DNA from 3 places in the Lentzea sp. genome. Region 1 is predicted to be linked to each of the others. Evidence: riboswitches for the same ligand, from Rfam matches in the RefSeq annotation. Region 1 holds a riboswitch; each other region holds the start of a gene.
The links. Region 1 has a riboswitch for cobalamin ahead of VF330_RS13560 (putative cobaltochelatase). Riboswitches for the same ligand answer to the same signal wherever they lie in the genome.

Region 1 (7,274 bases):
GACTTCACGAACTGGAACACGCCGATGTCCCAGCCCTGGTTCCAGCCGCGCAGCGCCAGGCCGAACGCCGACGTCGACTTCCCCTTCATCTCCCCGGTGTGCAGCATCAGCAACGGCCGGTTGCGGCGCTGCCGGGTGGTCAGGCCGTCCTTCGGGACCTCGACCGGTTGTCCTTGTGGCATCGGGTTCTCCTCACGCTGCCCGGACGACGCCGGCGAGGTGGTCGGCGCTGAGCTGGTCGAGACGGACGCAGGTGCCCCGCAGCGCGTCGGCGACCTTCTGCGCGAGGCCGAGGCGGACGTGGCCCTGTTCGCAGTCGACGACCACGACGGCGGTCTGGTCGAGCAGGCCGGCGGCCTTGAGCGCGTCCCCGGTCGGGTCGCCGCCGAGGCCGGACGACGTGGCGCGGCCGTCGGTCAGCAGCACCACCAAAGGCCGTTTGCGCGGGTCGCGGAGCCGTTCGACCTCCAGCACCCGGTGGGCCTTGAGCAGGCCGTCCGCGAGCGGGGTCCGGCCGCCCGTGCGCATCTTCTTCAAGCGCGTGGCCGCGGCGTCGACGGAGGTGGTCGGGGGCAGCGAGACCTCGGCCTGGCTGCCGCGGAACGTGACCACGCCGACCTTGTCGCGGCGCTGGTAGGCGTCGCGCAGCAACGAGATCACCGCGCCGCTGACCGCCGACATCCGCTTCTGCGCCGCCATCGAGCCGGAGGCGTCGACGACGAACAGGACGAGGTTCGACTCCTTGCCCTCGCGGACCGCCTTGCGCAGGTCGGCCGCGGTGAGCAGCAGTCCGGGACCGCTGCGGCCGCGCGCGGCCTGGTGCGGTGCGGCGTTCGCGAGGGTGTCGACCAGGTGCAGACCACTGCCGTCCACTGTGGACGAACGGACGACCCGGCCGGTGCGGGCGCGGGCCCGGGAACGCTTGCCGGGCGCGCCTTCGCCGACGCCGGGCACCTCCAGCACCCGCGCCTTGAACGCGGGCGCGGGTTCCGGCGCCGGGCGGTCCTGGGGCGCGTCGCCGTTGCGCGGCGGGCTGTCCCGCGGACCGTCCTGCGGTTCGGGCAGCTCACCGCCGCCGGGTCCGTCGTCGTCGGGACCCTCGTCGTCAGGGCCCTGGTCCGGTTCCTCGGCGTGCTCGGCCGCCTCGCGCATGGCGTCCTCGAGCTGCTGTTCCTCGATGCCGGGCTCGTCGAACGGGTCGCGGCGGCGCCGGTGCGGCAGGGCGAGCCGGACCGCGGCCTCGACGTCCAGTTCCTCGACGCTCCCGGCTCCCCGCCAGGCGGCGTGGGCCGTGGCGGCACGGGCGACGACGAGGTCCGCGCGCATGCCGTCGACCTCGAAAGCCGCGCAGACGGCGGCGATCCTGCGCAGCTCACCGTCCGGAAGGGACACCCCGGGCAGCTTCGCCTTGGCGTCCGCGATCCGCTGCCGCAGCTCGGCGTCCTCGGCTTCCCACCGCGCGGCGAACGCGACGGGGTCCGCCTCGTAGGCGAGCCGGCGCCGGATGACCTCGGTGCGCACGCCCACGTCCCGCGCGGCCTTGACCTGCACGGTGAGCCCGAACCGGTCGAGCAGCTGCGGCCGCAGCTCGCCCTCCTCCGGGTTCATGGTGCCGACCAGCAGGAACTGCGACGGGTGCGAGACCGAGACGCCCTCGCGCTCGACGTGCGCGCGCCCCATCGCGGCGGCGTCGAGCAGCAGGTCGACCAGGTGGTCGTGCAGCAGGTTGACCTCGTCGACGTAGAGCACGCCCCGGTGCGCCGAGGCCAGCAGCCCGGGCTGGAACGCCCGCACACCCTCGGTCAGCGCCTTCTCCAGGTCGAGCGACCCGACCAGCCGGTCCTCGGTGGCACCGACCGGCAGCTCGACGAGCTTCGCCGGCCTGCGCTCCACGCCGTCGTGCGGCGCGTCGGGGCAGTCGGTCGTGCCGGGCGCGCAGCCGAACCGGCAGTCCTTCGAGACGTCCAGCTCCGGCAGCAACGCGGCGAGGGCACGCACGATCGTCGACTTCGCGGTCCCCTTCTCGCCGCGGACGAGGACACCGCCGATGCCGGGGTGCACGGCGTTCAGCAGCAGGGCCAGCCGGAGGTCGTCGTGTCCGACGACAGCCGAAAAGGGGAACATGCGCGGTGAAGTCCTTCCTCGGGTGTCCACGCCCGTGGTCGGTCGGAGTAAGAGGGGGACGAGTTCCTGACTCCCGGGTCTCCCCGGTCACAGTCGCGGGACGGCGCCGGATTCGCACCGGCTTCCTCGCGCTCCCCTCACAGCCCCGGCATCGTCGCATTCCGCACCCGTGCGACCAACAGCCAGGTGAGCGACATCGCCCTCAGAGCAGGCTCCGGAACTCCGCCCAGGCCCGCGCCACCTCGTCCGCCGTCCACTCCAGCGCGGGCCCGGCGATCGTGACCTCGGTCTTCGCGAGCGTCCCCGACGGCCAGAACGACCCGAGGAACTTCCCGCTCAGCTCGGTCAGCCGCTTCGGGTCACCGGGCAGGTGCAGCGCGAACTGGTGGGTGTGGGGCTCGGGCAGTCCCATCGCGGCCGCCACGACCTTGGCGTGCTCGACGTACGACCCCAGCTTCGGCAGCACGGTGTCGAGACCGTGCAGTGCGGACAGCGCGGCCGGCCACTGCTGGAACAGCATGCCGCCGTACCGGTGCCGCCAGACCCGCGCCTGGTCGACGAAGTCCTGGCTGCCCGCGAGCGCGGCGCCGGAGATGCCCTCGAGGGACTTGTAGAACGACACGTACACCGAGTCGAACAGGCCGGCGATCTCGGGCAACGGCTTGCCGAGGCCGTGCGCGCTCTCCCACAGCCGCGCGCCGTCGAGGTGCACGACCGCGTCGCGTTCGCGGGCGAGGTCGACCAGCGACGTCAGCTCGTCCCAGGTCGGCAGGACGAACCCGGCCTCGCGGTCGGGCACCTCCAGCAGCAGCGTCCCGTACGGCTCCGGGCAGGTGCCGACGTCGGCGTCGCGGACCTTGACCGGGCGCAGGCCGGACAGCACGGTCAGCGCGTCGTCCTCGTGGTGCAGCGGGTGGGCCTGCGGGTGCATCGCCACGATCGGGTTGTGGGTGCGGTCGGCCCAGCACCTCAGGGCGATCTGCTGGGCCATGGTCCCCGTCGGCACGAACAGCGCCGCCTCGGTGCCGAGCAGCTGGGCGACGCGGGTTTCCAGGGCGCCCACCGGGCCGCCGTCCCCGTAGCGGTCTGGGTCGACGTCCGGCACAGGGCCGAGCGTCTCCAGCAGCGTCTTCTTGTGGACTCCGGAGAGCTGGCGATTCAACACACCCGCATCAAACATCAGGTCAACGCCTCACGGCCACCGACTTCGGCGCGCGGAACGACAGCAGGTGCAGCCACTCCGGTTCGGGACCCGCCAGCTCCAGCGCCGGCTCGTGGGAGGCCACCGTCCGCAACGTCACCGCGGCCTCCAGCCGGGCCAGCCCGGCACCGAGGCAGAAGTGGCGCCCGTACCCGAACGCCAGGTGACGCGGGTCGGTCTCCTCACCGGTCAACACCAGCACGAGCTCCGCACCGGCGGGCACGCGCACACCGGACAGGACCACCTCACGCGCGGTCAGCCGGCGCCACGTCACCACGGGCGTCTCGGTCCGCAGCACGTGCTCCACGAAGTCCTCAGCGACACCGGGCGACGGCAGCCGCGCCCACAGCGCGCGGTCCTGCAGAGCGCGGCGCAACGCCGTGGACAGCAGCTGGGTCGTGGTCTCCTGCCCGGCGATCAGCAGGAAGTAGCAGAGACCGGCGGAGTCCTCCGCGGACACACCGGCGTCGGCCAGCGCGCGGAACAGCTCGCCGTCCCGCGCGTGGTAGCGCTTGACCAGCCACTGGTGGAACTCGCCGACGTCGTCGACCAGCTCCAGCTGCCGTTCGCGCGAGAGCGAGCCCCAGAAGAACTCGAGCGACCCGGAGCTCCACCGCTTGAGCGCCGGGATGTCGACGTTCTCCAGGCCGAGGAGCTCCACCAGCACGATCGCGGGCAGGTCCCAGGCGAGCGAGCGCACGAGATCCTCACCACCCAGCCGTTCCACGACCAGGGACCGGATGCGAGGCTCCGCTGCGGCGACGCGGGCCGGCGTGAAGAACGACGCCACCAGCCTGCGCAGCCGGGCGTGCGACGACGAGCCGTTGTTGGCCAAGGTCGGCGGCAGCGAGAAGCGGGCCCTGACCAGGGTGCGCAACGCGGCGGGCACGACCGGCGTGACGGCGGTCAGCGCGTTGTCGGGCAGGAACGTGACCGGGTCGGCCAGCACGGCGCGCACGTCGTCGTGGGCGGACACCACCCAGCGGCCGTCGACGAACTGCACCGGCGAGGTGAGTTCGGCGCGCGTGAAGGTGAACAGGTCCACGAGCCGCACGCTAGTGGGCGGATGGGAGACTCAGGCGGTGACCGTGAGCACAACCGAGGCAGTGTCCACCGACGGTGAGGCGACGTTCGACTGGATCGACGTCCGCTCCGAAGCGCGGGCCAAGGCGGGTCTGACCCGGCGCGTGCGCCCGCGCAAGGCGGGCTCGACCGATCTCGACCTCGCCAGCAACGACTACCTCGGGCTCGCGAAGGACAAGCGCGTCGCCGGTGCCGCGGCGGCCGCCACGCTGAAGTGGGGCGCGGGCTCGACGGGATCGCGCCTGGTCACCGGGTCGACGGAGCTGCACAACGAGCTGGAGTTCGAGCTCGCGAACTTCTGCGGCGCGCAGTCGGCGCTGGTGTTCAGCAGCGGCTACATGGCGAACCTCGGCGCGGTCGCGGCGCTGTCCGGTCCCGGCACGGCGATCGTCGCCGACCAGTACATCCACGCGTCGCTGATCGACGGCACGCGGCTGTCGAAGGCCGACGTCGTCGTCGCGGACCACTGCGACGTCCGCAAGGTCCGGCACGCCCTGGAGACCCGCGGCAAGCGCCGCGCGATCGTCGTCACGGACTCGGTCTTCAGCGTCGACGGCGACATCGCCCCGCTGACCGAGCTGCACGAGGCGTGCCGCGCGACCGGGGCGGCCCTGGTCGTCGACGACGCGCACGGGCTCGGCGTCGTCGGGCCGGGCGGACGGGGCGCGGTGGCCGAGGCGGGCCTGATGAGGGCGCCGGACGTCGTCACGACGCTCACGCTCAGCAAGTCGCTCGGCTCCCAGGGCGGCGCGGTGCTCGGCCCGAGCCGCGTGATCAAGCACCTGATCGACACCGCGCGCACGTTCACCTTCGACACCGGTCTCGCGCCCAGCAGCGCGGCGGCGGCGCTCGCGGCGATCAGGATCCTGCGCGAGGAACCGGACCGCGCCGAGCGCGCGCTGACGGTGGCGCACGACCTGAGCAACCGCCTGAAGGAAGCCGGGTTCCAGGCCAGCACGCCCACGGCCGCCGTGGTCAGCGTGCGGGCGCCGGGCCCGGAGCAGGCGGTCCGCTGGGCGGAGGCCTGCCGCGCGAACGGCGTGGTCGTCGGCTGCTTCCGGCCGCCGTCGGTGCCCGACCAGGTCAGCAGGCTGCGGCTCACCGCGCGCGCCGACCTGACCGAGGCCGACGTCGAGCGCGCGGTGCGCGTGATCAGGGAGTGCGCCGCATCCGCAGGTGTGGAATCCCGTCCTCGATGAACTCCTCGCCCTCGGCCACGAACCCGAACGACGCGTAGAACGGCGCCACGTACGTCTGCGCGTCGAGCACGCACGGCGCGGCGCCGACGTCGGCCAGCGCGGCTTGCATGAGCCGGCGGCTGAAGCCCCGGCCGCGGGCCATGCGGGCGGTGACGACGCGTCCGATGCGGAACGCGCCGCCGGGTTCCTCCAGCAGCCGCAGGTACGCGAGCGGGTCGTGCGACCCGTCCGCCTCCAGCCAGAAGTGCCGGGTGCCCTGGTCCAGGTCGCGTCCGTCGACGTCGCGGTAGACGCAGTTCTGCTCGACGACGAAGACGTCCTGGCGCAGCCGCAGGATGGCGTAGAGCTGGCCGGGGCTCAGATCGAGGCCCCACTGCCGCCGCAGGGTGGCGGGAAACGGTGTGGTTCGCACCGAACCTTGGATATCAGAAGCCCAGAGCGGACCGGTAGTGAGCCAGCCTGGTGTAGACGCCCGGTTCATCGGGACGCGCGCACCCGCGGCCGAACGACACGACGCCCGCGAGCCTGCCCCGCACGACCAGCGGACCGCCCGAGTCGCCCGTGCACGCGTCACGGCCACCGCGTCCGGCGCACAGCATCGCGCCCGGCCGGTAGTCCGGCTCCTTCAGCGAGCACTCCTGGTCGGACAGGACCGGCACCGTCACCTTGCGCAGCGTCATGGACGGCGGGGCGTTCTCGGACGTGCGGCCGTAGCCGAGCACCACGCCGTCGTCGCCGGCCTCGCCGAGCGCGATCGTCCGGTACGGCAGCGCGCGGCCGAGCGTCAGCACCGCCACGTCGTCGCCCCGGGTGACCTCGCGGTAGTCGGGATGGCGCCACACGCCCGCGACCGGGGCATCGACGCCCTCGTCCTTCACCCGCAGGTCGGTGCGGCCGGCGACCACGCGCAGCTGCTCGGGCAGGCGCTGGTTGGCGCCGATGACGCCCTTGTTCGTGACGCAGTGGGCCGCGGTCACGACCTTGTCCGGGGCGACCAGCGCGCCGCCGCAGATCAGCTGACCGTCCGTGGTGGTGATCGCCACAACCCACGGGGTGTCCGCCACCCGCGCGGGTGTCCCCCCGACGATCGCATCGGCCGTGGACCCGCTGTTGACCAGCGCGATCACCGCTACGAGCACGGCAACTCGCTTACCCCTCACGGACCACTCCTCGTTGCACCAGGTGGACGATCGGTCACCAACGGTAGCGATAGCGCTAGGACGGCGTCAAAACCGGAGATTCTCGTGTTAGTGTCGCGTCAGGCCGTAGATTTTTCGGTCATTGTTGCAGATCACGGGGGTATGTACGGTGTTGTTCGACTTCGGCCAGGTTCCGGCCTTCCTCATCGCGTGCGCCGTCGTCATCGTGACCCCCGGTGTCGACGCGTTCCTGCTGCTGCGCACGTCGCTGCGCTCGGGAACCCGTTCCGGACTGCTCGCGCTGGGCGGCATCCACGCGGCCGCGGCGGTCCAGGTCGCCCTGGTGATCTCGGGCCTGGGCGTGCTGCTCGCGCGGTACCCGGTGGTGCTCACGGCGTTGCGCTGGATCGGCGCCGCCTACCTGCTCTACCTCGCGGTTTCCATCACGCGGGGACTGCTGCGGCGCTCCGGTGGCGAGCCGGAGGAGGTCATGAGCGACCGGCCGTTCCGGCAGGGCTTCCTGACCAA
Region 2 (7,274 bases), on a different contig from region 1:
TCCTCCAGCGCGCCGCGGTACCCGCCGGGGTGCGTGGTCGGCCCGGTCGTCAGGGGGTAGACCAGGGCCTCCTCGACCGTCCCGTCACGGAAGTAGCGGGCGGCGATCGACCGGGCGATGCTGCGGCCGTGGCGGGCGCTGTGGAACGCGACCACGTCGGCCTCCCGGATGAGCCGGGCCGCCTTGACCGTCACGAGTTCGGGGTCGCCGGGACCGAGGCCGACACCGTAGAGCTTGCCCGTCATTCTTCTTCGCTCGCAATCGCGTTGATAGCCGCCGCCGTCATGGCGCTCCCGCCGCGCCGGCCGCGCACCACGAGGTGCTCCAGATCCGTCGCGGCCAGCGCTTCCTTGGACTCCGCCGCCCCGATGAACCCGACCGGGATGCCCAGCACCGCGGCGGGGCGCGGGGCTCCGGCGGCGATCAGGTCGAGGAGGTGGAACAAGGCGGTGGGGGCGTTGCCGATCGCGACCACGGCGCCCTCGAAGCGGTCCGCGAGCAGCTCGAGCGCGGCGGCGCTGCGGGTGTTGCCGATCTCCCTCGCGCGCAGCGGGGTGCGCGGGTCCTGGAGGTAGCAGAGGACCTCGTTGTCCTTCGGCAGCCGGCGGCGCGTCACCCCGGACGCGACCATGTTGGCGTCGCACAGGATCGGCGCACCGGCCTGGAGCGCGGCGCGCGCGTCGCGGACGACGTCCGGCGAGAACGCGACGTCGTCCGGCAGGTCGGTCATGCCGCACGCGTGGATCATGCGGACGACGACTTTCGCGACGTCGCCGGGGAACCTGGTGAGGTCCGACTCCGCGCGGATGGTGGCGAAGGACTGGCGGTAGATCTCCGCCCCGTCCCTGATGTACTCCGTCACCTGATCTCCTCGTAGCCGCCGCCGGTCGCGACGAACTCGATCACATCGCCGGCGGGACGACCACACCGGCGTGAGCAACCCGACCAGTGCACGGGCCGCGAGTGCGGGGTCCCCAGCCAGGCGCGGGCGTCGGCGCGCACGTCCGACAACGACTTCGCGCAGCCCGGCCGTCCGGTGCACGCGCTCACGCCGTGCCACGGCGATGCGGGGTCGGTGATCAGGCCGGACGTGTCGGTGCCCGCCGGCACGACCAAGCTCCGCCACGGGGTCAGCCGCAGCGCGACGCCGGGCAGCTGGTGGGCGTCGAGACGGCCGAGCGGAACGCCTGGGGTCAAAGGTGAAGGTGCGACAGGAGTCACAGCCGGGGCGATGCGTTCCGAGGTGGCGGCCCCGAAGTGCGCGGTGATCTTTCGCACACCGTCGTCCACTTCGGACAGGCGCCACGCGGTGCCGCGCAGCTCCTGGAACAGCCGGGCGGCGGTGACGACGGCGTTGACGGGATCGTGAACTCGGACACCTGTATCGGTACCGGCCAGCAGGAGCACGTCCCCGACCAGCCCGAAGTCGCCGCCGAGGCCGCTCACCGCGGCGCCGGCCGTGACGAGGAACCTGCCCGGCAACGCGGCCAGCGACGGGTCCGCGCACAGCGCCGCGTCGATCTCGTCGACCAGCGCCTGGTTGTCCTCCAACGGCGCCGCGATGATGTTGCGGACGCGCTCGTGCGTCTCCGACGGCAACAGCCCCGCCGCACGCAACCGGGCACCCAGCTCCAGACCGTCCGTGACGCCCCTGAGCTGCAGGTTCGCCCGCGAGGTCAGCTCGATGACGCCGTTGCCGAGTTCCGCCGCGGCGGTGCGCACGACGTCCCACTGAGCGGCGGTGAGAGTGCCACCCGGCACGCGGACGCGTGCCAAGCCGCCGTCGGCCGCGGCGTGCAGCTCGACGGCGCCGGGGCAGGCATCCGGGTGACTACGCATAGGTCGGACTGTAACCCGCCGGTTAGGGTGAGCCCGAACGACGAAGCGCAGGAGGAAGCCGGTGCGAATCCGGCGCGGTCCCGCCACTGTGACCAGCGAACCCGCTGGGAGTCAGGAACTCCGCTTCGCCGCGACCCGCAACCTGGGGCGAGGACCCCACGAGGGATGGAGCCTGCGTGATCCTGCTGCTGTCGACCTCCGACACCGACCTGCTGTCGGCGCGTGCGAGCGGCGCCGAGTACCGGCTCGGCAACCCCGCGCGGCTCACCGCCGACGACCTGCCCGCCCTGGTCGACGGCGTCGGCCTCGTCCTCGTGCGCATCCTCGGCGGCCGCCGGATGTGGGAGGAGGGCCTCGACTGGCTGCTCGCGAGCGGCCTGCCCGTGGTCGTCCTCGGCGGTGAGATGCAGCCCGACGCCGCGCTCATGGAGCTGTCGACGGTGCCCGGCGGCGTCTGCGCGGAGGCGCACCTCTACCTCGCCCACGGCGGGCCCGCGAACCTCGCCGAGCTGCACAAGTTCCTCTCCGACACGATCCTGCTGACGGGCCACGGCTTCGAACGCCCGAAGGCCACGCCCACCTGGGGTGTGCTGGAACGCGAGCCGTCGGCGGCGGAGGGTCCGACGGTCGCGGTGCTCTACTACCGCGCGCACCACGTGGCCGGGAACACGGCGTTCGTGCACTCCCTGTGCGACGCGGTCGAGGAGAAGGGCGGCCGGGCGCTGCCCGTCTACTGCTCCTCGCTGCGCACCGCCGAGCCCGAGCTGCTCGACACGCTGCGCCAGGCCGACGCGCTGGTCGTCACGGTCCTCGCGGCCGGCGGCACGAACCCCGCCAAGGCGTCCGCCGGTGGCGACGACGACGCGTGGGACGTCGGTGCGCTGGCGGAGCTGGACGTGCCGATCCTGCAGGGGCTGTGCCTCACGTCCAGCCGCGAGACGTGGGACTCCAACGACGACGGACTGTCCCCTTTGGACACCGCGACCCAGGTGGCGATCCCCGAGTTCGACGGCCGGATCATCACCGTCCCGTTCTCCTTCAAGGAGATCGACGAAGACGGCCTCACGGTCTACGTGGCCGACCCGGAACGGGCGCTGCGCGTCGCCGGCATCGCGCTGCGCCACGGCCGCCTGCGCCACATCCCCGTCGCGGAGCGCAAGGTCGTCGTGATGCTGTCGGCGTACCCGACGAAGCACTCGCGCATCGGCAACGCCGTCGGCCTCGACACGCCCGCCTCCACCGTGCGACTGCTCAAGGCCATGCGGGAGCACGGGTACGACATCGGGAACGAGCTGCCGGGCGTCGACGAGCTCGACGGCGACAAGCTGATCCACGCCCTGATCGCCGCCGGCGGCCAGGACGCCGACTGGCTCACGCAGGAGCAGTTCGAGAGCAACCCGATCCGCATCGCCGCGGCCGACTACCGCGAGTTCTACGACACGCTGCCCGAGGACTTCCGCGAGTCGATGGAGGAGCACTGGGGCCCGGCGCCCGGTGAGCTGTTCGTCGACCGCAGCAGGTCGAAGGACGGCGAGATCGTCCTGGCCGCGCTGCGGTCCGGCAACGTCACCGTGGTCGTCCAGCCGCCGCGCGGGTTCGGCGAGAACCCGATCGCGATCTACCACGACCCCGACCTGCCGCCGTCGCACCACTACCTCGCGGCCTACCGGTGGATCGAGTCGAGCTTCGGCGCCGACGCCGTCGTGCACGTCGGCAAGCACGGCAACCTGGAGTGGTTGCCCGGCAAGACCGTCGGCATGTCGGCGTCCTGCGGCACGGACGCCGCCCTCGGCGACCTGCCGCTGATCTACCCGTTCCTCGTCAACGACCCCGGCGAGGGCACGCAGGCCAAGCGCCGCGCGCACGCCACCCTCGTCGACCACCTCGTGCCGCCGATGGCCCGCGCCGACAGCTACGGCGACATCGCGCGCCTGGAGCAGCTGCTCGACGAGTACGGGAACATCTCCGCGATGGACCCGGCCAAGGTGCCGGCGATCCGCGCGCAGATCTGGACGCTGATCAAGGCCGCGAAGCTCGACCACGACCTGGGGCTCGACGACCGGCCGCACGACGCGGAGTTCGACGAGTTCATCCTGCACGTCGACGGCTGGCTGTGCGAGGTCAAGGACGTCCAGATCCGCGACGGCCTGCACGTCCTCGGCGAGGCGCCGACCGGTTCCGTGCGCGTCAACCTCGTGCTCGCCATGCTGCAGGCGCGGCAGATGTGGGGCGGTCAGGTCGCCGCGCTGCCCGGTCTGCGCGAAGCCCTCGGTCTCACGACCACCGCCCGTGAAGACGTCGACGCCATCGAGGAAGAGGCACGCGCTCTCGTCCAGGCGATGGAGGACGCGGGCTGGAACGCCGAGACCGCCAAGACCTTGCACGAGTCGGCCGACGTGCAGAAGATCCTCGAGTTCGCCGCTCTGGAAGTGGTGCCACGACTGGCGCGCACCACGGACGAGATGACGAACGTCCTGCACGCGCTGGACGGCGGCTACATCCCGGCCGGCCCGTCCGGTTCCCCGTTGCGCGGCCTGGTGAACGTGCTGCCGACCGGCCGGAACTTCTACTCGGTCGACCCGAAGGCGATCCCGTCGCGCCTCGCGTGGGAGACCGGCCAGGCGATGGCCGACTCGTTGCTGGAGCGCTACCGGTCCGAGAACGACGGCGAGTGGCCGCCGTCGGTGGGCCTGTCGGTCTGGGGCACGTCCGCGATGCGCACGGCCGGCGACGACATCGCCGAGGTGTTCGCGCTGATGGGCGTGCGGCCGGTCTGGGACGACCAGTCCCGCCGCGTCACCGGGCTGGAGGTCGTCCCGCTGGAGGAGCTGGAACGGCCGCGCGTCGACGTGACGGTCCGGATCTCCGGGTTCTTCCGCGACGCCTTCCCGCACGTCGTGTCCCTCCTGGACGACGCGGTGCAGCTGGTGGCCGCGCTCGACGAGCCCGCCGAGCACAACTTCGTGCGGGCGCACATGCTCGCGGACCTCCAGGAGCACGGCGACGAGCGCAGGGCGACGCTGCGGATCTTCGGGTCCAAGCCGGGCGCGTACGGCGCGGGCGTGCTGCCGTTGATCGACAGCCGCAACTGGCGCGACTCGTCCGACATCGCCGAGGTGTACGCGGTGTGGGGCGGCTACGCCTACGGCCGCGGGGTCGACGGCGTCGCGGCGCGCGGGGACATGGAGTCGGCGTACCGGCGGATCGCGGTGGCGGCCAAGAACATCGACACCCGCGAGCACGACATCGCCGACTCGGACGACTACTTCCAGTACCACGGCGGCATGGTCACGATGGTGAAGGCGTTGACGGGCAAGGCACCCGCCGCGTACGTCGGCGACAGCACCCGCCCGGAAGCGGTGCGGACGCGGACTCTGACGGAGGAGACCTCGCGGATCTTCCGCGCCCGCGTGGTGAACCCGCGCTGGGTCGGGGCGATGCGCAACCACGGCTACAAGGGCGCGTTCGAGCTCCAGGCCACGGTCGAGTACCTGTTCGGCTACGACGCCACGACCGGTGTCGTCGCGGACTGGATGTACGAGAAGCTCACCGAGACCTACGTGCTCGACCCGGAGACCCGCAAGTTCCTCCAGACGTCGAACCCGTGGGCGTTGCACGGCATCGCCGAACGGCTGCTGGAGGCGGCCGAGCGCAAGATGTGGGAGCACCCGGAGGAGTCCACCCTGGACGCGCTGCGGGCGGCCTACCTGGAGACCGAGGGCGACCTGGAGGACGGCGTCTGACCCGCCGGCGCTCCTACGCCTTCACCGCTCCGAAGGCGTAGGAGCCGGGGGCCTCGGCGTCGTCACCGGCCCAGAACTCCATCCACAGCTGGACGAACTCGCGGCGCGACAGCCTGCCGTCGCCGTCGAGGTCGAGCCGCGCGAAGTCGACGGGGCCGTCGTGGCCGAGCCACGCGCGGATCATCGTGCGGTACTCGTCCTGCGAGACGTAGTCGTCGTTGTCCGCGTCGGCGGCGGCGGCGGAGAACATCGCGTCCGCCGTCCAGCGACACCCTGTCCCGGCCCGCCGCCGACCGCAGGGCGTCCCACCAGCCCATCATCACCTGCGACAGCTTCTCCTCGTCCCCGCCGCGCAGCTCCACCCAGCGCGCGGTGAGCGCCTCGAAGACCGGGGTGACCTCGTACCTCTGGAACTCGCTCGCCATGCGCAGAAGACAGGCCGGACGTCGCAGTGCGATCATCGGCCGAACGGGTCAGGACTAGTCCACGAACAGGGCATTCGACAGCTGCAGGCGGCCCGCGACCCCGAGCTTGCGGTAGATCCCCGACAGCGCCAGTTCGACGGCCTCCTCGGGGATGAGCAGCGTCGACGCGATCTCCTCGTCGGTGCGGCCGCGGGCGGCCAGCTCCGCCACCTGGTGCTCGGCCGGGGTCAGCGCGGTCGGCCCGGTCTGGCGCATCCGCCGGGGTCCGGCGTTCGTCGCCACCAGCTCGGAGTAGGCGCGCGCGGCCATCGCGGCGGATCCGCACTTCTGCGCCAGGTCCACCGCGTCCCGCAGGCACACCCGCGCACCGGCCGTGTCGCCCTGGCGTCGCACCACCACGCCGAGATCCACCAACGCGCGCGCCAGTTCCAGGCGGGCGGGGGAGTTCCGCAGCACCGCCACGGCTTCTTCGAGCAACGTCCGCCCGGCCGCGCCCGCGGTCACCCGGCCCTCCGCGCGCAACGCCATGCCCAACGCGCGCGGCGCACCCCAGGCCCGTGCCAGCGCGACCTCTTCGACCGCGAGCTCGCGCGCCCGTTCCGAGTCGCCGATCGCCGCGCAGGCCAGTGCCGCGCCCGACCGCCACGCCAGCGGCGCGGGGTTGCGGTACGGCCACTGCGCGCAGTGCCGGCCCGCGGCCAGGAACGCTTCCAGGGCCTCGTGATCGTCGCCCCGCGCGGTCAGCAGGCGGCCGCGCACGGTCAGCAGCCCGCCGTACTGCCACACGCGCCGGGCGCCGTCCGTCGACGAGGCGGTGATCAACGACTCGGCCTCGTCCAGCCGGCCCTCCTCCAGCAGGATGTCGGCCAGCAGCGCGGCGTGCCACGCCGAGACCGCGTGCCAGCGCCGGTCCTGCCGCAGGTGGTCCTCCGCCAGCTCCAGGTCGGCGCGGGCGGAGACGAGATCTCCCTTGCGGCGCTGGACGTTGCCGCGCATCACGTACGTCAGCGCCCGCAATGCCGGTGCCTGCGCGCGGTCCACGTCGTCGAGCACCGTCAGCGCCTCGTCCAGCGAGTCGGCGAGGTTCAGCGTCATCGCGGACGCCAGCGACGACAGCACGTCCCCGGCCGACACCCGTGCCACGGCCTCGGCCGCCGTGATGTCCCCGACCATGACGTGGTGCAGCACCCCGGCGGGCGTGTCGAGCGGGACCGGCGACGGCACGGCTTCCTGCCACGCCAGCCCGTGCACCACCAGATGTGCGCGC
Region 3 (7,274 bases), on a different contig from region 1:
CCGCACCAGTTCTCCGGAGGGCAACGCCAGCGGATCGCACTGGCCGAGGCGCTCGTCTGCCGGCCGCGGGTGCTCGTGCTCGACGAGCCCACCACCGGTCTGGACACCGTCACGAAGCTGCACGTCGTGGAACAACTGGCGGAGCTCGCCCGCACAGGGCTCGCGATCCTGCTGCTGACCCACGACCTGCCGGTCGTCTCCGCCTTGGCCGACAACGTCGTCGCCCTGCGAGCCGGACGCGTCAAGGCCGTCACGGTCACGCGCCCGGAGCCGATCGCCGTTCCCTCGCCGGCCCGCGAACCCGGGGCTGGTCCCGTCCTGGAGGTCGTCGGGCTGGGCGCGACGCACCGCACCGCCGGACGGTCGGTTTCCGTGCTGCACGACGTGTCGTTCGCCCTCGCTCCCGGACGGTGCCTGGGGCTCGTCGGAGCCTCCGGGAGCGGCAAGACCACTCTGGCGCGATGTCTCGCCGGTCTGCACGACCGGGTGCTCGGTGACGTGCGGCTTGACGGTCGCCCGCTACCGGTGCTCCGCCGCCGTTCCATCGAGGACAAACGCCGTGTGCAGTACGTGTGGCAGGAAGTCCGGGGTTCGTTCGAGGAAGGTCGTCCGGTGCTCGGCGAGGTGGCCCGCACCGCTGTCCGGTTGCGCGGCCTGAGCACTGCGGACGCCCGCGCCGAGGCCGTCGACCTCCTGGCCGAGCTGGGCGTGGACGAGCAGACGGCGAGCCGGCCGCCGGCGCGCATGTCGGGCGGTGAGCTGCAGCGCGCTGCCCTGGTTCGAGCGCTGCTCGCGCGTCCCGACGTGCTGGTGTGCGACGAGGTCACCACCGCGCTCGACGCGGATTCGGCCCGCAGTGTGCTTGACCTGCTCACCCGGCTTCGCCGGGATCACCGCACCGCCGTGGTGCTGATCAGCCACGACCTCCGGGCGGTGTGCGCCGAGGCGGACCACCTCGTCGTGCTCGAGTCCGGGTGCGTCGCCGACAGCGGTCCGCCGGGCGAGCTGCTCGTCTCTCCCGGTTCCCCCGTCACCGCGGCGCTCGTCGAGGCCGCCGAACTCGGCATGTCGGCACACGAACCAGAGGAGATCGGGCATGGCTGACCACAAAGCGGTCGCGACGGCGTGGGTCGAGCGGTGGGACCGCCAGCAGGAGCACTACATCGCCGGACGCGAGGAACGCTTCCAGGTGATCGGCGACGTCGTCGAACACGTGTGCGCGCAGGTCGACGCGGCGTTGGTCGTGGACCTCGGCTGCGGCCCGGGCTCGTTGTCGACGAGGCTGCACGCGAGGGTTCCCCACGCGACGATCGTCGGCGTCGACGTGCACCCGTTCCTCCTCGGCCTCGCCCGCCACACCCGGCCGGCGGAGGCGCCCGTCGACTACGTCCTGGCCGACCTCGCCGAGCCCGGCTGGACCGCGCACGTGGGCACCGCCCGCCAGTGGGACGCCGCGGTGTCGACCACCGCGTTGCACTGGCTCGAACCCGACCGTCTGCGCGGCGTCTACGCGGACCTGGCCGAGGTGATCCGTCCCGGTGGGGTGCTGGTCAACGGCGACCACCTGCACTTCGAGCAGCCGGTGCTGCGGGAGCTGGCCGAGTTCGTGCGCGACCGCCACGCTGAACGAGCGGGTGTGCTCGCGAACGAGGACTGGCGCGCCTGGTGGGACGAGGCCCGCTCCGATGCCGGGCTGCGCGAGTTGTTCACCGAGGAGGAGCTGACCACCAAGGCGGGCGGCTACGGCAACGACCTCAGCGTGCGCTGGCACGAGGAAGCACTGCTGCGGGCCGGGTTCAGCGACGTCGGGGTCGTCTGGCAGTACGGCGACGACCACGTGCTGGTCGCCGTGCGCTGAGCGGACGGGAACCGTTCCCGTTCGCTGCACGGGGGGCTTGCAGGTGACGGGGGTGGCCGCAAGAGGCCACCCCCGTCACCACGTCACGGTTCTGGCGCATCGCGTGGTGACCCGACCAGAGCGTCTCCGGACCGTCCACGAATGCGGCGTGGTTTCGGGGACATCAGGAAAGGATCGGAAGTTCTGCGACCACCTCGGAGGTGGCTCGGGCGAAGTTGAACGTGACGAAGTGCAGGCCTGGTACTCCTTCGGACAACAGCCGTCGCCCGAGCAGGATCGCCTGTTCGACGCCGAGCGACCGCACGGCCGCGGGATCGTCCGCGATGGCGGCGAACCGCTCCGCCAGGTGCGGCGGGAACGGTGCTCCGGACAACTGCTCCGACCGCGCGATGGTCCTCATGGTCGTGACCGGCATCAGCGACGGGATGATCGGTGTGGCACAGCCCGCGGCCGCCACCCGATCTCGAAGCCTCAGGTAGTCGTCCGCGTCGAAGAACATCTGCGTGATCGCGTAGTCCGCTCCCGCCCGGCACTTCGCCACGAAGTGCGCCGAGTCCTCCTCGACGCTCGCCGAGCGAGGATGCCGATGCGGGAACGCCGCCACCCCGACGCAGAAGTCGCCGTGCTCACGCAGCAGTGTCACCAGCTCGCTCGCGTACTCGACACCTTCCGGGTGGCGGACCCACTCGCCGGCGACATCACCGGGCGGATCTCCCCGCAACGCCAGCACGTTGACGATTCCCGCGTCGGCCAGCGCCCCGACGAACGCCCGCAGATCGCGCACCGAGTGGCCGACCGCGGTCAGGTGGACCACCGGCAGCATCGTGGTGTCGTCGGCGATCCGTGCCGCCACCGCGATCGTGTTGTCGCGGGTCGACCCGCCCGCGCCGTAGGTGACGGACACGAACCCCGGTCTCAGCGACTCCAGCGACAGCACCGGCCCGTCGGCGGCCGGGCGCTCCCGGACCGTGCTGAGGCGCGCGGAGCCCGCGGCGTGCGCGGTGAGCGCACGCCGCGGGGAAATCTGCCCACTCGTCACGCGCGGGCCCTCAGCTGCCGGGTGGCCGCGACCAGGTTGCTCAAGGTGGCCCGCACCTCCGGGTAACCGCGGGTCTTGAGGCCGCAGTCCGGGTTGACCCACAAGCGCTCCGCCGGGAAGGCCGCGGTCGCCACGCGCAGGTGGCCGGCGATCTCCTCGACGGACGGGACGCGTGGCGAGTGGATGTCCCACACGCCAGGGCCTGCCTCGTTCGGATACCCGGCTTGGGCGAGGCCGTCGACGATGGCCATGTTCGACCGCGCCGCTTCCAGGCTGATCACGTCGGCGTCCATGTCCACAATGGCCTGCAAGACGTCCCCGAACTCGGCGTAGCACATGTGCGTGTGGATCTGCGTGTCGTCGCGGACGCCCGCCGTCGAGAGCTGGAACGACGTGACCGCCCAGTCCAGGTACACGGCTCGGTCGGCGGTGCGCAGCGGCAGGGTCTCCCGCAGCGCCGGCTCGTCGACCTGGATCACGGAGATGCCCGCCGCCTCGAGGTCCGCCACCTCGTCGCGCAACGCGAGCGCGACCTGCCGTGCGGTGTCACCCTCCGGCTGGTCGTCGCGGACGAACGACCACGCCAGCATCGTCACCGGACCGGTCAGCATTCCCTTGACCGGACGCTCGGTCCGGCTCTGCGCGTACGTGGACCACTCCACGGTCATCGGCGCCAGGCGGGCCACGTCGCCGACGATCAGCGGCGGCCGCACGTAGCGCGTGCCGTAGGACTGCACCCAACCGTGTTGCGTGGCAAGGAATCCCGTGAGCTGCTCACCGAAGTACTGCACCATGTCGTTGCGTTCGGGCTCGCCGTGCACCAGCACGTCCAAACCGATCTTCTCCTGTTCGGCGATGACGGAACGGATCTCCGCGCGCATCGCCTCCAGGTAGGCGTCCTGGCCGAGGTCGCCCGCCCGCAGTGCCGCGCGGGCCTTGCGCAGTTCCTGCGTCTGCGGGAACGACCCGATCGTGGTCGTGGGCAGCTCGGGCAGGTTCAACCGCTCCCGCTGGGTCTTGCTCCGCACGCCGTACGTGCTCGCCCGGTGCAGGTCCGACTCGGTGACGGCGGCGACCCGTTCCCGCACTGCGGGCACCTTCACGACCGGGGAGGAGGCACGCGAGGCGAGCCGGGTCTTGTTGACGTGCACCACGGTGGCGATCGCGGACCGTCCCGCGGTCAGCCCGCGGCGCAACGTGACGATCTCGTCGAGCTTCTGCCGGGCGAACGCCAGCCAGCCGGCGATCTCGGAGTCGAGGCCGGCCTCCAGCGTCACGTCGAGCGGCACGTGCAACAGCGAGCAGGACGCGGCGACGTCCACGGTCCCGGCGAGCCCCAGCAGGGTGCCGAGGGTGCTCAGCGCGGCCGCGAGGTCGGCGGCCCAGATGTTGCGGCCGTTGACGACACCGGCGACCAGCCGCTTGTCCGGGATCCCGCCCACGGCCGCGAGCGCGTCGAGGTTCGCGGCGGCGTTGCCGGTGAAGTCGACCGCCAGACCTTCGACCGGCGCGGCGGCCAGCACCGGCAACGCGTCGCCGAGCCGGTCGAAGTACGACGCGACGAAGATCTTCGGCCGCACCTGCTCCGCGGCCAGCACCGCGTAGGTCTCGGCGACCCTGGCCAGCACGTCCGCCGGCTGGTCGGTCACGAGGACGGGCTCGTCGAGCTGGACCCACTCCGCACCGGCCTCGCGCAGCTGACGCAGCAGGTCCACGTACAGCGGCACGATCCGATCCAGCAGGTCGAGGGGCTGGAACCCATCCGTGCCCGTCGTGTCCTTGGCCAGCAACAGGAACGTGACCGGGCCGACGAGCACCGGACGGGTGGTGACGCCCTCGGCCTTCGCCTCGGCGAACTCGGTGAGGGGCTTGGTCGCGTCCAGGGTGAAGCGGGTGTCCGGCCCGAGTTCGGGCACGAGGTAGTGGTAGTTCGTGTCGAACCACTTCGTCATCTCCAGCGGCGCGGCGTCGGCCGTGCCGCGCGCCATCGCGAAGTAGCGGTCGAGCTGACCCGCGGGAGTCGTCGTGTCCGGCACAGCGGCGAGGTGGCGCTCGGGAACCGCACCGAGCATCCAGGCCGTGTCCAGCACGTGGTCGTAGAACGAGAAGTAGTTGCTCGGCACCTCGTCGACACCGGCCGCGCGCAGCTCCGCGAGACTCTGCTGCCGCAGCTCGCGAGCCGTGCCGAGCAGGGCATCGGCGTCGCCACGACCGGCCCAGTACGACTCGATCGCCTTCTTCAGCTGTCGTTGCGCACCCTGGCGCGGATAGCCGTACACGGTCGCGCGGCTGGTCGGAACGGTCTGGGTCACGGGGCTCTCCTTCGCGAGTCCACGTGGACCTGCGGAACGAGCGCGTGACAACCCACGACCGATGCCCGGCCGTGAACCGCCAACGACCCACCCGCGAGGTCTCGGCCTGCACCCACGGTCGTGGATGCACAGCGGGCAGGTCTTCGGACTCGTGGGCGGTCCGGCTCACGCCGGGTTCCTACTGGCCATCGCTTCCCAAACCCGGCTCGGGCTCAGTGCTCGCCTCTCGAAGAGGCTGATGGCGGTCGTTCCCACTCACCGCTGCGGGGCAGTCCCGGACTCTCACCGGGTTCCCTCTTGCCTCGGCCACCGCCATCGTGCTCACGGAGGCCGAACCAGCTGCACACCCACTGTAGCGGCACGGGGCCGCCTGATCACCAGGTGTCGTCCCGGCCTGGGAGAGCCGGAACCGACGCCACCCGCCCGTAGCGGTGTGCCGGACGGGCGCGCGGGTGAGGCCGGGTGGTGACGCTCTAACGTTGCCCTCAGGTTCATCCGGGACGATGTGCGGCAAAACCATCGACCGGAGGGGGACGGACCGGCGTGCGGATCATGATCGCGGACGACGAGGCGGCCATCCGCGAGTCCCTGGAACGGGTGTTGCAGGTCGAGGGGTACGACACCAGCACCGTCGCCAACGGGCTCGCCGTGCTCGACGGGATCGGTGACGACGCGCCGGATCTGCTGATCCTCGACGTGATGATGCCCCGCCTCGGCGGGGTGGAGACCTGCCGACGGTTGCGGGCGGCGGGCCGGGACCTGCCGGTGCTGATGCTGACCGCCCGCGACCAGGTGTCCGACCGGGTCGCGGGGCTGGACGCGGGCGCCGACGACTACCTGCCCAAGCCGTTCGCCACCGAGGAGCTGCTGGCCAGGGTCCGGGCCCTGCTGCGCCGCCGGGTGCCGGGTGACGACGAGTCGCCGGTCCTGGCGTTCGCCGACCTGCGGGTCGATCCCGACAGGTTCGAGGCGTGGCGGGGCGAGCGGCCGCTCCACCTGACGCGGACCGAGTTCTTCCTGCTGGAGGTCCTCGTGCGCAACGCGACCAGGGTGCTGACCCGGGGTGAGCTGTTCGAGGCGATCTGGGGCTTCGACATGAGCGTCACCTCCAACAACCTCCAGGTGTACGTGAGCTACCTGCGCCGCAAGATGGAGGCCGGGGGCGAGCCGCGGTTGATCCACACACGGCGCGGCCTCGGGTACACGGTGCGGGAGACCCCTCCGTGAGCAGGCGGTTGCCCCGGTGGTGGCGTCGGCAGTCCCTGCGGACCCGGCTGACGGTGATCGCGGCGACGGCCATCGCGGCCAGCGTGTTCCTGGCCTTCCAGGTGGCCAGCGAGCTGCTGGACGGGGAGCTGCGCACCACCGTGGAGGAGCAGCTGCGCGCCGACTCCCGCTTCCTGGCGGCGAACGCGGAGCGCGCCGGTCTGGCGCGGGTCGAGCTGCCGCCGTATCCCGGATCCGGCCGGCTGGTGCGGGTCGTCCTGCCCGACGGCTCGGTCCGGACGCCGGACGGCCAGCCCGCGCTGCCCCCGGTCAGCGAGCAAGCTGGGCGCGTGGCCCAGGGCGCGTCGGCCGACCTGATGGAGTCGCGCGACAGCGACGACGACGGCTACCTCGTCTACACGCTGCGGGCGGGCGGCGGTGCGGTCCAGGTGGCCCGCGCCGCCGACGACACGCCGATCAACGAGTTCGGGTTCGGCATGCTGCTGATCGGGCTGCTCTGCGTCGTCTGCGGCGCCTTCGTCGGGCGGGCCGTGGCACGGACCGGGCTGGCGCCGATCGACCGGCTGACCGCCGCCGCGGTCCGGGTCGCGCAGACCCGCGACCTCGACGCCGGCATCCCGGACGAGGGCGGCGGGGAGATCCGGCAGCTCATCCAGGCGATCAACGACATGCTCGCCGCGCTGCGGGACTCCCGGCTGGCCCAGCGGCTGCTCGCCGAGGACGCCGCCCACGAGCTCAAGACCCCGCTCACCAGCCTGCGCCTCAACATCGAGCTGCTGATCAAGCTCGACCGGCGCGGCACCCTGGACAGCGCACTGCCCTCGGCGAGCCGGACCCG

Region 2: another riboswitch for cobalamin. It lies ahead of cobN (cobaltochelatase subunit CobN); the one in region 1 lies ahead of VF330_RS13560 (putative cobaltochelatase).
Region 3: another riboswitch for cobalamin. It lies ahead of metE (5-methyltetrahydropteroyltriglutamate--homocysteine S-methyltransferase); the one in region 1 lies ahead of VF330_RS13560 (putative cobaltochelatase).

Annotation. Positions count from the first base shown of each region.
Region 1 is NZ_DASVFL010000107.1:8,504-15,777, reverse strand. It holds gene cobO (cob(I)yrinic acid a,c-diamide adenosyltransferase) at 1-182, opposite strand, end outside; gene VF330_RS13560 (putative cobaltochelatase) at 193-2,124, opposite strand; cobalamin riboswitch at 2,165-2,295, opposite strand; gene VF330_RS13555 (threonine aldolase family protein) at 2,327-3,289, opposite strand; gene VF330_RS13550 (hypothetical protein) at 3,309-4,370, opposite strand; gene VF330_RS13545 (8-amino-7-oxononanoate synthase) at 4,432-5,607, shown strand; gene VF330_RS13540 (GNAT family N-acetyltransferase) at 5,561-6,019, opposite strand; gene VF330_RS13535 (serine protease) at 6,033-6,767, opposite strand; gene VF330_RS13530 (LysE family translocator) at 6,916-7,274, shown strand, end outside.
Region 2 is NZ_DASVFL010000284.1:8,880-16,153, reverse strand. It holds partial or broken gene VF330_RS30145 (SAM-dependent methyltransferase) at 1-245, opposite strand, end outside; gene VF330_RS30140 (precorrin-8X methylmutase) at 242-862, opposite strand; gene VF330_RS30135 (hypothetical protein) at 859-1,839, opposite strand; adenosylcobalamin (AdoCbl) riboswitch at 1,878-1,970, shown strand; gene cobN (cobaltochelatase subunit CobN) at 2,016-5,582, shown strand; gene VF330_RS30125 (hypothetical protein) at 5,596-5,832, opposite strand; gene VF330_RS30120 (ATP-binding protein) at 6,062-7,274, opposite strand, start outside.
Region 3 is NZ_DASVFL010000209.1:15,301-22,574, reverse strand. It holds gene VF330_RS23165 (ABC transporter ATP-binding protein) at 1-1,104, shown strand, start outside; gene VF330_RS23160 (class I SAM-dependent methyltransferase) at 1,097-1,858, shown strand; gene VF330_RS23155 (methylenetetrahydrofolate reductase) at 2,022-2,897, opposite strand; gene metE (5-methyltetrahydropteroyltriglutamate--homocysteine S-methyltransferase) at 2,894-5,209, opposite strand; cobalamin riboswitch at 5,327-5,564, opposite strand; gene VF330_RS23145 (response regulator transcription factor) at 5,753-6,436, shown strand; gene VF330_RS23140 (HAMP domain-containing sensor histidine kinase) at 6,433-7,274, shown strand, end outside.